3 regions of the Massilia sp. genome follow, and region 1 is predicted to be linked to each of the others. Evidence: predicted binding sites of a transcription regulator. Region 1 holds the regulator's gene; each other region holds the start of a gene.
What was found. Region 1 encodes sigma-54, which starts transcription at its own class of promoters, with help from an activator protein. Its sites were predicted from a motif close to TGGCANGNAANCTGCTTT; they were not measured.

Region 1 (4,097 bases):
GGAAGCAGGAAAAAGTAACAGGTATTGTACAAAAGCAAAAAGGGCGTCCCCTCAGACGCCCTTGCTGTTGTGCTACAGCTGGTTCGCAAACGGTGCGTTACGCAGCGGCGGCTTCTCCGTTGTCCGGAAGGCGCTTGTGCGCCACGTGGTTATGATTTTGCAGCATGGATTTGTGTTTCAGAACCTGCCTGTCCAGCCTGTCCATCAGCGTGTCGATGGCCGCGTACATGTCCTGGGCCGCGCTTGCGACGTGCAGGATCTTGCCCGATACCTGGAGGTTGATCTCGGCCTTTTGCCGCTTTTCTTTTTCAGTGAGGTTATCAATGGCGAGGAACACGTGGGTGTCGATCACGTGGTCGAAATGGCGGGTGATGCGCTCGAGCTTATTCTGAACGTATTCACGGATGGCGGGGGTGACTTCGAGATGGTGGCCGCTGATTGTGAGGTTCATACACACTCCTTTGGGAAGGTGCCCTGCCCGCGCCACAAGGTGAGAGTGGGCAGGTGCTTTACAGGGATTTGCGGAGGCTGACGGGCGGAATCTTGAGCGCTTCGCGGTATTTGGCAACCGTCCGGCGCGCAATGACCATACCTTGTTCCCCGAGCATCTCCGCGATCTTGCTGTCGGATAGAGGATTCCTAGGGTCTTCTGCTCCTGTCAATTGCGCAATAAGCGCGCGGATCGCCGTCGAGGAGGCTTCTCCCCCCGCTTCGGTGGCGACGTGGCTTCCGAAGAAGTACTTCAGCTCGAACATGCCGTGCGGGGTCAGCATGTATTTCTGAGTGGTTACACGCGAGATCGTGCTCTCGTGTAGGCCTAGTGTATCAGCTATCTCACGCAAAACAAGAGGGCGCATGGCAACCGCGCCGTGGCTGAAAAAGTTGCGCTGGCGCTCGACGATTGCCTCGGCAACACGCAGGATCGTGTCGAAGCGCTGGCGCATGTTCTTGATCAGCCACTTGGCTTCCTGCAGCTGCGCGCCCATCTGGCTCTCGCTCCTGCCCTGCTTGAGCAGGTTCGCGTACAGCGAGTTGACGCGCAGCTTGGGCATGACGTCCGGGTTCAGCGCTACCTGCCAGCCGTTCTTGGCGCGGCGCACGATCACGTCCGGCACCACGTAGTCCGAGACCCCCGAGCCGAAGGCCGCGCCCGGATGCGGATTGCATCGGCGCACCACGGCCTGCACCTCGCGCAGGTCTTCGTCGTCGCAGCCGAGCGCCTTTTTCAGCTTGGTGTATTCGCGCTGGGCGAACCAGGTCAGGTACCCTTCGACGATCGTCAAGGCGAGGCGCCGCGTCACCAGGGGCACGCCCGGCATGCCGCGGATCTGCAGGGCCAGGCATTCGGCCGCGCTGCGCGCGCCCACGCCCACCGGGTCCAGGCTCTGCACCAGCGCCAGCGCGCAGCGCAGCTCGTCCATCTCGATCTCGAGTTCTTCCGGCAGGCGCGCATGGATCTCGTCGAGCGGCTCTTCCAGGTAGCCGTTGTCGTCGAGCGCATCGATCACCAGCTCGGCCAGCGCGCGGTCGCGCAGGCTGCAGCCGGTGAGCCGGATCTGTTCGGCCAGGTGTTCGCGCAGCGTGACGCCGTCGGCTTCCAGCTGCGGGCGGCCATCCTCGTCGTCGCCGCTACGCGCGCCGCCGCCTTCACCGCCCCAGTCCATGTCGGCATCGCCCCGCTCGCCGTGGTCCTCGCCGTCCGCGCCTTCGTGCTCGCCCTTGGCGCCGTCCTGTCCCTCCGCACCCGGCTGCGCGGCCGGCGCGTCGCCATTGGCCGGCGCGGTATTGATCGCGCCGTCGGCCAGCAGCCGCACCGAACGGTCGAGCGGATCGTCGAGCCGTTCGAGCAGCGGGTTGTCGTGCAGGATCTGCTCGATCTCCTGGTGCAGTTCGAGCGTGGACAGCTGCAACAGGCGGATCGACTGCTGCAGCTGTGGCGTGAGCGCCAGGTGCTGCGAGGTGCGTAACTGCAGGGACTGTTTCATGCCTGGTGCTCTTGATTACATCCTGAAATGCTCGCCGAGATACACGCGCCGCACCGACTCGTTGGCGATGATGTCGTCAGGGCGGCCCGAGGCCAGCACGGCGCCCTGGTTGATGATGTAGGCGCGGTCGCAGATGCCGAGCGTCTCGCGCACGTTGTGGTCGGTGATCAGGACGCCGATGTTGCGCTCCTTCAGGAAGCGCACGATGCGCTGGATCTCGATCACCGCGATCGGATCGACGCCGGCGAAGGGTTCGTCGAGCAGCACGAAACGCGGATTGGTCGCGAGCGCGCGCGCGATCTCGACGCGGCGCCGCTCGCCGCCCGACAGCGACAGCGCCGGGTTCTCGCGCAGCTTCTCGATCTGCAGTTCGGCCAGCAGGGTGTCGAGGCGCTCGTTGATCTGGTCCTTGCCCAGCGCCTTGCCGTCCTCGTTGCGCTGCAGTTCGAGCACGGCGCGGATGTTCTCCTCCACCGTCAGCTTGCGGAACACCGAGGCTTCCTGCGGCAGGTAGGACAGGCCCAGCACCGCGCGCCGGTGGATCGGCAGGCTCGAGATGTCGGTGCCGTTGATGTCGATGGTGCCGGCATCCGAGGGCACCAGGCCGACGATCATGTAGAAGGAGGTGGTCTTGCCGGCGCCGTTGGGGCCGAGCAGGCCCACCACTTCGCCGCATTCCACCTGCAGCGACACGTCGCGCACCACCAGGCGCTTGCCGTAGCTTTTCTGCAGGCCCTTGACGATCAGGGTGCTGCAGCCTTCGACCGCGGTCGCCGCTTCCGCGTTCGTGCCTGCGCTCATGGCTGCCGTCATTGCTTGCTACCTTCGGCGGGCGCCGTGGTACGGCGCGGCGCGATGATCAGGGTGCCGCGGCCGCCGCCGACCTTGCTCGTGCCGGTCGGATCGTTGCGCACCTGGGCCACTTCGCGGCGGTTGTCGTAGGAGATGAAGGGACCCTTGATCTCGTTGGTCATGCGGCCGTTCTCCAGTTCGCGCACTTCGGCGTTGCTGAACAGCCTGACCAGTTCGGCGCGCTCGTCGTATTCGATGCGCTGGGCCTGGCCCTCGACCCACAGGTCGGGACCGCCGTCGCGCTTCTGGCGGAAGGTCGCCAGCTTGCCGTTGTTGGCGGTGAGGGTCACGCTCATGTAGCCTTCCGGCGTTTCCTTGACCAGGGCGCGGTCGGATTTCAGCACCAGGGTGCCGCGCGTGAGCACGACGTTGCCGGTGAGGATGCGGGTCTGCGTGACTTCGTCCACGTCGAGCGAATCGAAGTTGATCACGGCCTGCTTGAGCGAATCGGCGCGCTCCGCCGAGGCGCCGAAGGCGGCCAGGCTGAGGAATACGGCAGCGATGAGTTTTTTCATGTTCTTGCTTTGTCCTGGGTTGACGCGCTGCGGCTGCTCATTGAACCTGCGGCCGCTGCGCGCGTGGCGGATACACGATCTGGCCGCGGCTGGCCAGGTGCAGCTTCTGGGTCGCGTTGTTGGCCACCATGCCGGTGCCGGTCACGGTGGCGGCCCCCAGCCGCATCTCGATCGGCCGCTCGGTCTTGAGGATTTCTTCGTCGGGCAGCACGGTGAGCGCCTGCGTCCGCACGCGCAGTGCTTCGCTGGTCGGCGTGGCCGGGCGCTGGATGTCGACGTTGCCGAGCAGCTCGACGCGGTGTTCCTCGTGGTAGATCTGGGCGCGGTTGGCGACGATGGTCATGCGCGGGCGGCCGGGCGTGATGCCCTGCATCACCGGCGCCTCGACCTGCGACACGTCGCCCAGCGGCGTGTGCGCCAGGCGCTTGCCCGACACCACATAGCTCGGCTTGCCCTCTTCCGTCATGCGCACGAAGGAAAAGTTCTCGACGATGTAGTCCGGCTCGTCCTGCGGCCCGCCGAGGCGGCCGCCGTCCTCGTTCTCCATCACCTGCACCAGCCAGAAGCTGCCGAAGGCGCAGAAGGTCGCGATCATCATGATCGTCAGGAGCTTCCAGCGGTGGGCGGTGCGTTTGTAGGTGACCATGTCTTGCCTCTTTGCCGCCGCCTTATGCGAAATACGGCGCCAGCGCCTGTTCGTAGGTGCCCTGCGCGCGCATGACGAGGTCGCAGACCTCGCGCACGG
Region 2 (4,097 bases), on a different contig from region 1:
GCAGCATGAAGAAGCTGGCGCCCTTCATCGTCACGGCCGACTACAAGCCGGTGCAGGGCGCGGCCAGTTCCCACGTCCTCCGGCGCCACCTGGCCGACGCGCCCGAGCAGATGAACCTGTGGCCGGAACTGCAGGCGGCATGAGCGCCGGCGCTGCCGCAGCTGGCATGAAGGGCCGGCCGCCGGCGGTGACGAATTTCGCCGAATGGCGCGAGGCGGCGCGGGCGCTGCTGCAGGCCGGCGTGCCGCCCGAGGCGGCGAGCTGGGGCACGCTGGAAGGAGGCGACCTGTTCTCGGGTGCGCCGGCCACGGCCGCGCCGGCCGATAATGGCGGCACCCGATTGCAGGAAACGCAATCGCCGAGACCGTTGGCCCAGGAGGCAAGTCCGCGCGTACCCAGATCGCTGCTGGAGATGCTGCAGAAGGCCGCGTGCTTTCGCGCCCCGGATCGCTGGGCTTTCCTGTACCGCGTGCTGTGGCGCTGGACGCATGGCGAGCACGACGTGCAGTCGCCCGCCGATCCGGACGGCAGCCGCCTGCACGGCATGGTCAAGGCGGTGCGCCGCGAGGAGCACGACATGCATGCCTACATCCGATTCCGCGAGCGGCCGCTCGAAGCCGGCGACCCGCGCTTCGTGGCCTGGTTCGAGCCGCGCCACGACGTGCTGCCGCAAGTGGCCGAACACTTCGTGGCCCGCATGGGCAGAATCAGCTGGATGATCGCCACGCCCGAGGCCAGCGTGCTGTGGGACGGCCACACGCTGCACGAGACCGGCCCCCTGATGTCGAGCGCGGCCGAGCTGGACGATGCGGGCGAAGCCCTCTGGCTCACCTATTACCGCAGCATCTTCAATCCGGCGCGCGTCAACGCCCAGCTGATGCAGAGCCACATCCCCTCGCGCTTCTGGAAGAACCTGCCGGAAGGCGCGATCGTGCCTGCGCTGGTGAGCCAGGCCGAACTCGGGGCGCGCAAGATCGGGCAGGTCGAGGCGGTCGGCCGCAAGAGCGGGGCCACCATCCCGATCAGCGCCGAAGCCGCCCAGCCCGACCGCGAGCAACCCTCGAAACTCAACGAGTGCCGGCGCTGCGAGCTGTGGCAGTACGCCACCCAGGCAGTCGGCGGCGAAGGCTCGAAGCGCTCGCCCATCATGATCGTCGGCGAGCAGCCGGGCGACCAGGAAGACCTGGCCGGCAAGCCCTTCGTCGGCCCGGCCGGAAAACTCCTCGACCAGGTGTTCGCCCAGGCCGAGGTGGACCGCAAGGCCATCTACCTCACCAACGCCGTCAAGCACTTCAAGTGGGAGCCGCGCGGCAAGCGCCGCCTGCACAAGACCCCGGTCCAGCGCGAGATCGAGGCCTGCCACTACTGGCTGGAAAAGGAGCTGGCGGCGGTCAAGCCGAAGGTGATCGTGGCCATGGGTGCGACGGCGCTCAAGTCCGTGATGCGCAAGGGCACGGTGGCGCTGAAGGATTTCCTCGGCAAGCCGGTCCGCATCGACGGCGCCTGGCTGGTGACCATCTACCACCCGTCCTATGTGTTGCGGGTGCCGGACGAGGCGAGCAAGCATGAAGCCTTTTCGGTCATGGTGAAGGGCTTGCGGCTGGCGCACGAATTGCTCGCGCGGCCGGATGTGCCGGAGCCCGGTGGAGACGGTCGAGGCAGCCTCTGACATCCGTGGATGGCGAGAACAAGAGATTAACTTGTCGAAAAGATTTACATTGACATAACATGCATCGCGTCTAATTCCTATAAGTAATTAATTCTATTGGTAAATTTCTTTTAGGCACACTTCCTGCTTTGGGGTAAGCAAAACATTTCCCAAAACTAGGATCGCATGAAGACCTTTACTCTGTTGAGCGCTGCCGTTCTGGCAGCAAGCATGGCCGCATCCTCGCAAGCGGCACTCATCACGTATTCCAGCCAGAGCAGTTTCCAGCAGGCGGCCGGTGCCACCACGCTGGAAACCTTCAGTAATGCGAAGCCTGGTGTCAGCGTCGCCAATTATCTGGAAAGTTTCAATGGATTCACGCTCAGCACGGTGGCCAATGGCGACCGGTCGGGCATCGCGACTGGCCGCGTTTCATCAAGCACTGACAATCGTTCGATTCCTTCCAATTTCATTGGGCAACAGTTTTTTGGATGGGGCAATGGTCCTGCGGGTACGGGCAGCGGTAATGCAGCGCCGACCATGACCTTCACGTTTGCCACCGGCGTGAGCGCATTCGGCTTTGATTGGTTCAATACCGATACCAGCGATACCTATTCGGTCATCGTCAATAATCAGCAGCGCTTCCTGATTCCGAAGGCATCAGGCACGGCGGCAACCGGCTTTCTGGGTATCGTTGCCACCAACGGCGAAACCTTCACCAGCGTGACGATTCAAACGAGCACCTATGGGGGCACCATCACCACCGCCGGCCTGGACAACGTTCGCGTCTCCGCGCCGAAAGCGGTGCCGGAGCCTGCGGGCCTGGCCCTGCTGGGTATCGGCTTGCTGGGAGTGGTGGCGCGCCGTCGTCGGTCGCGCGCTGCCTGAGTCGCCGTTCATTATCTATTCTTAAGTTTTCGCTCATATTGCAGAGCTAAGCTTGATGGACAACCAACAACAAGGATGTTCTGATGCTCAAGTTCGCAATTCTTCCGGTGCTGTGCCTGGCCTTGTGCGCAGCACCTTCCCGGGCCCAGACCGAGGCCCGGGAGCCCGTCCCCGCGACCGCGCCTGACACGTCGGTATCTGCCGACGAGGCGCCGGCGGCGCCCGAACAGATCCTGGTGGTCGGCCAGAAGCCCGGTCCGGGCATGTGGAAGGTCTCGAAGGACGAGCACGTGCTGTGGATCTTCGGGACCTATTCTCCGCTGCCGGTCAAGATGGACTGGCGCTCGCACGAAGTCGAAGCCGTCATCAAGCGCTCGCAGGAATACCTGGCGCCGCCGGTCAGCAGGGTCGAGGCGTCCTACTTCCAGATGGCGCTGGCGCTGCCCAGCCTCATCGGCGTCAACAAGAATCCGGACGACGCCGTGCTGCGCGACGTGCTCCCGGCCGAGGTCTACGCGCGCTGGTTGCCGCTCAAGGAAAAATACCTTCCCAAGAACAAGGAGCGCGACCGGCCGATCTTCGTGGCCAACGAGCTGTTCAGCGCCGCGCTGAAGCAGGCCGGCCTTACCACCAGCACCGACGTGCGCAAGCAGGTCGAGAAGCTCGTCGAGCAGAACAAGCTCAAGGTCACGAAGACGGTCAATGAACTGAAGGTCGACAACCCGCGCCAGCTGATCAAGGACTTCAAGAAATCGCAGCTCGACGATGTGGCCTGTTTTTCGAACACCCTGAAACGCCTGGAAACCGACATCGATGCGATGCGCGTGCGCGCCAACGCCTGGGCCAAGGGCGACATCGACGCCATCCGCAAGCTCGATTTCAACGAGCAGGAAAGCTGCAGCAACGCGATCCGCAATAGCGCGGTGCTGCGTGAGCATCTGGCCTTCCAGGGGGCGGAAGAGCGCCATCGCGCCATGTGGCTCGCCAATGCGGAGGCCGCGCTGGCGAAGAACAGCTCGAGCTTCGCGGTGCTGGCGATGAAGGACCTGCTCGATCCAAAGGGCCTGGTGGCGGCGCTGGCGGCGAAGGGGTACAAGGTCGAGCAGCCGGAGTGAGTGGCGCACTTGGGCCGTCGAAAAACTTTACACCTGCACGAAAATTTCATTAGAGCAGCAATGTAGCTGGCACTAAACTATTGTTTTCAAAGAGTAAAGTTTACCAAGCTCAACATTGGTATGAGAATTGCTACATGTCTCCCGTCCAAAAGTTTTAGGGAGATCAGTCATGCATACCGTATCGCATCTTGTAATCAGCCTGTTGCTGGGCGCTGCTTCGGCCTTTGCCACAGCCGCGCCTGTTTCGCCCGAGTACACGAGCTTCGGCCCGCTGGCGGGGGCTACCTACGGCGGCTCCGGCATTCCGAACAATCCGTCCGCGATCACTTACCGCGAAGGCTTCACCATTGCCCTCACGGCGCACCAGCGCTACGACGCGCCCAAGCTGCTCAACGATGGCGAGGGGACGTACTTCGCAACCCCGGGCACCACGCTCTCGCCCAAGA
Region 3 (4,097 bases), on a different contig from region 1:
AAGTCGATGGAACAGGTCAAGGAATATGCCGACCAGATCATGGGTATGCAGCTGGTGACCCACCAGACCAGCCCGGAAGGCCAGAAAGTGCGCCGTCTGCTGATCGAAGAAGGCGCGGACATCAAGAAGGAACTGTACGTTTCCCTGGTGACCGACCGCGTCACCCAGAAGGTCGTGCTGATGGCCTCGTCGGAAGGCGGGATGGACATCGAAGAAGTCGCGCACAGCAACCCGGAAAAGATCCACAATGTCGTGATCGAACCGTCGGTCGGCCTGACCGATGAGCAGGCAGACGACGTCGCCCGCAAGATCGGCGTGCCGGAAGAATCCATCGTCGACGCCCGCACCAACCTGCAGGGCCTGTACAAGGCGTACTGGGAAACCGACGCATCGCTGGCCGAAATCAACCCGCTGATCCTGACCGGTTCGGGCAAGGTCATCGCCCTGGACGCCAAGTTCAACTTCGACTCGAACGCCCTGTTCCGTCATCCGGAAATCGTCGCCTACCGCGACCTGGACGAAGAAGATCCGGCTGAAGTCGAAGCATCGAAGTTCGACCTGGCTTACATCTCGCTCGACGGCAACATCGGCTGCCTGGTGAACGGCGCCGGCCTGGCCATGGCCACCATGGACACCATCAAGCTGTTCGGCGGCGAGCCGGCCAACTTCCTGGACGTGGGTGGCGGTGCAACCGCAGAAAAGGTTACCGAAGCTTTCAAGATCATGCTGAAGAACCCGGGCCTGAAAGCCATCCTGGTCAACATCTTCGGCGGCATCATGCGCTGCGACGTGATCGCCGAAGGCGTCATCACCGCATCGAAAGCTGTCTCGCTGCAAGTGCCGCTGGTCGTCCGCATGAAGGGCACCAACGAAGACCTGGGCAAGAAGATGCTGGCTGATTCCGGCCTGCCGATCATCTCCGCAGACACCATGGAAGACGCAGCGAAGCAGGTCGTTGCCGCTGCCGCTGGCCAAGCCTAATTCGCGAAGGAAATAAAAATGTCGATTCTGATTAACAAAGACACCAAAGTCATCACCCAAGGTATTACCGGCAAGACCGGTCAATTCCACACCCGCATGTGCCGTGACTACGCGAACGGCCGTGAAGCCTTCGTGGCAGGCGTGAACCCGAAGAAAGCCGGCGAAGATTTCGAAGGCATCCCGATCTACGCATCGGTCAAGGAAGCCAAGTCGGAAACCGGCGCCACCGTGTCGGTGATCTACGTTCCGCCGGCAGGCGCAGCCGCCGCGATCTGGGAAGCTGTAGAAGCCGAACTGGACCTGGCAATCTGCATCACCGAAGGCATCCCTGTCCGTGACATGATGGAAGTCAAGGACCGCATGGCCAAGGCCGGTTCGAAGACCCTGCTGCTGGGCCCGAACTGCCCAGGCCTGATCACTCCGGACGAGATCAAGATCGGCATCATGCCGGGTCACATCCACAAGAAGGGCCGCATCGGCGTCGTGTCGCGCTCGGGCACCCTGACCTATGAAGCAGTCGGCCAGCTGACCGCACTGGGCCTGGGCCAGTCGTCGGCAGTCGGCATCGGCGGCGACCCGATCAACGGTCTGAAGCACATCGACGTGATGCGCATGTTCAACGACGATCCGGACACCGACGCCGTCATCATGATCGGCGAGATCGGCGGCCCGGACGAGGCGAACGCTGCTCAGTGGATCAAGGACAACATGAAGAAGCCGGTCGTCGGCTTCATCGCTGGCGTCACCGCGCCTCCGGGCAAGCGCATGGGCCACGCCGGCGCGCTGATCTCGGGCGGCGCCGACACCGCGCAAGCCAAGCTGGAAATCATGGAAGCCTGCGGTATCACCGTCACCAAGAACCCGTCGGAAATGGCACGCCTGCTGAAGGCCATGCTGTAATCTAGCGACCATCGGTCGACGAGGACGGGGAGCGCAAGCTCCCCGTTTTTTTTACCAGTTGGTAAAATTTTGGGCATGCCACGACGTGTAGCTGGTATGCATGACAAATTACGTTCCATAAACTGTCCAGCTGACAAAAATTGCTGAGCCCGAGTGACAAATTTTGTCACTGCTCAAGCCAAAACCTGTCCTGGCACGCCGTTTTCTTATCTCCGCACTAATAAAATCAGCATTTTTGGGCCTGGCACACCACTTGCATATAGGAAAGCGTGGCAACAAGCAGTATCCCAATTACCTGAAACACCACCCTGGAGAGATAGAAATGAACATCAAGCAAATGCAAACCAAAAAAGCTGAAGGCGGTTTCACCCTGATCGAACTGATGATCGTCGTCGCGATCATCGGTATCCTGGCTGCTGTCGCAATTCCGGCTTACCAGGACTACATAGCCAAGTCGAAGGCCGCAGCTGCCTACGCCGATATCGCCGCTGGCAAGACCGGCTTCGAGATGGCCGTCGTCGAAGGCATGCCTGCAAACGCCTCTGCCACTGACTACCGCGCGAAAGCTGGTCTGGCTGCCGACACCGGCAACTGCTCCGCGATCACCGCTGCCGCTCCGGGCAACGACACCGCCGTTCTGACCTGCACCATCCGTAACCCGGGCCGTATCGGCAGCGCCCCGACCATCGCACTGCACCGCAACAACGATGGCATCTACAGCTGCAAGACCACCGGCTTCCCAACGAACGACACCAAGTACACCCCGGCTGGTTGCACCGCTGCCGCAGCTAACTAATCAGCGACCTGACGCCTGGCCGAGCACACGGCCAGCACTAGAAGAGACCGCCCCCGGCGGTCTCTTTTCATTTCCGCCCGCGCTTTGCGTGCGGCAGGATCACCAGAGCGCGGGTCATTGGGCGTCGCATGGCTGGGCAGCGCCAACTGCAATGCCGGCATCTGCCGGGCGAAGATCGAGTGCAAGGCTGTCGAGAAAGGCTTCGCCCTCGGCCTGGTAGCGGGCGGCATCGTAACCCGGCACATGGCGGATCGAATAAACGATATCGACGGCGACCGCCGGATGCTGTGGAAGGGGGCAGTAACGTCCGACGACGTCCAGCAGCAGGAAAGGATGCGTTCCGAGATTGCGTGCGCCGTGATCCTTCACGCGCATGTGATAGCGCACGCATGCCGCCTGTGCAGGATCGGGAACGAAGCTCGAGAAGACCGGCGTGAAACGGCCGTCCGACCCCCACTGGTCCTTCCGCTCGCGCACGAAGGCAAGCCGGGCTTCCTCGCCGGGAATGGATGGCGTGCAGCTTGCAGCGAGCACCAGGGTATAAAACGTGAGCTGTCTCGGGTCGGTACGCTTGTGATAGGTGATCCGCGTGTCGGTGGCTTCCGCGGTCCAGTTCTGGCCAGGCGGCGGCAGGAAGGAAAACCCGAACACACTATGGAGGCGCGTCTTCCCATCCATGGAGGACTGTGCCTGCCGTGCACAGGCGGCCAAGGCTGCCGCCAGCAGTATCCCGATCACTGACATCCTGACGATCATCGTGTCCTCGCGCGTGGCCTGGCCGGACTTCATTGTGGAACCACGCGCAGGGCCCGGCGGCGATCTGCCGCAAGTGTGCCTGCCTAGACGATCTTGAGCCGATCCGCCAGCAGCGCCTCGTAGGTCATGTTCTGCAGCAGCGTGTAGTGCACGGGATCCAGGTCGACGAACTGGACGCCGTAGCTGTAGACGTCGGGCTTGTCCGGCGCCGGCCGGGCAACCGTCATGTTCCTGATCGCCGCCAGCGTCTCCACCCGCACTTCCTCGTTGGCAGGCGGCGTCGCCAGCGTGAATGCCAGCGTGAGCACTTCGCTGCCGGCCGGCAGCGGATAGCTCGCATCGATCCTGGCGCCCGTGACCGAGACGTTGGCCAGGGTGCAGGCGATCGGCGAAGCACTCCCCGCCTTGGACACGTGCGCCGGAATCTCGGCCTTGACCCGCATCGCGCCGCGCAGGCTGGTGCCCTGGATCGAGGTAGGGAAGGACAAGTGCACGTAGTTCAATGGCCGCGCGAACACCCGCTCGACCGAGCACGCGAACGAGCACACGTTCACTCCCGAGAACACCCGGATCGTCAGGCGGTCGCCTTCGGTCATCGCGATCGGCGCGCCGTTCTCCGCCGGAATCTTGATGATCAGGTACTCGTCCTTGACGTAGCCGATCA

Region 2: a site for sigma-54 is predicted at 1,782-1,799, ahead of ACK4S9_RS03635 (PEP-CTERM sorting domain-containing protein). Genes of this name have one in related genera too.
Region 3: a site for sigma-54 is predicted at 2,124-2,141, ahead of ACK4S9_RS03980 (pilin). Genes of this name have one in related genera too.

What each region holds. Positions count from the first base shown of each region.
Region 1 is NZ_JBKBOV010000021.1:53,667-57,763, reverse strand. It holds gene hpf (ribosome hibernation-promoting factor, HPF/YfiA family) at 98-451, opposite strand; gene ACK4S9_RS12895 (RNA polymerase factor sigma-54) at 510-1,985, opposite strand; gene lptB (LPS export ABC transporter ATP-binding protein) at 2,001-2,786, opposite strand; gene lptA (lipopolysaccharide transport periplasmic protein LptA) at 2,795-3,352, opposite strand; gene lptC (LPS export ABC transporter periplasmic protein LptC) at 3,390-3,998, opposite strand; gene ACK4S9_RS12875 (KdsC family phosphatase) at 4,021-4,097, opposite strand, start outside.
Region 2 is NZ_JBKBOV010000004.1:57,651-61,747, forward strand. It holds gene ACK4S9_RS03625 (putative DNA modification/repair radical SAM protein) at 1-143, shown strand, start outside; gene ACK4S9_RS03630 (UdgX family uracil-DNA binding protein) at 140-1,669, shown strand; gene ACK4S9_RS03635 (PEP-CTERM sorting domain-containing protein) at 1,835-2,536, shown strand; gene ACK4S9_RS03640 (TraB/GumN family protein) at 2,620-3,651, shown strand; gene ACK4S9_RS03645 (PEP-CTERM sorting domain-containing protein) at 3,821-4,097, shown strand, end outside.
Region 3 is NZ_JBKBOV010000004.1:127,302-131,398, forward strand. It holds gene sucC (ADP-forming succinate--CoA ligase subunit beta) at 1-981, shown strand, start outside; gene sucD (succinate--CoA ligase subunit alpha) at 1,000-1,881, shown strand; gene ACK4S9_RS03980 (pilin) at 2,204-2,677, shown strand; gene ACK4S9_RS03985 (hypothetical protein) at 2,792-3,466, opposite strand; gene ACK4S9_RS03990 (flagellar brake protein) at 3,517-4,097, opposite strand, start outside.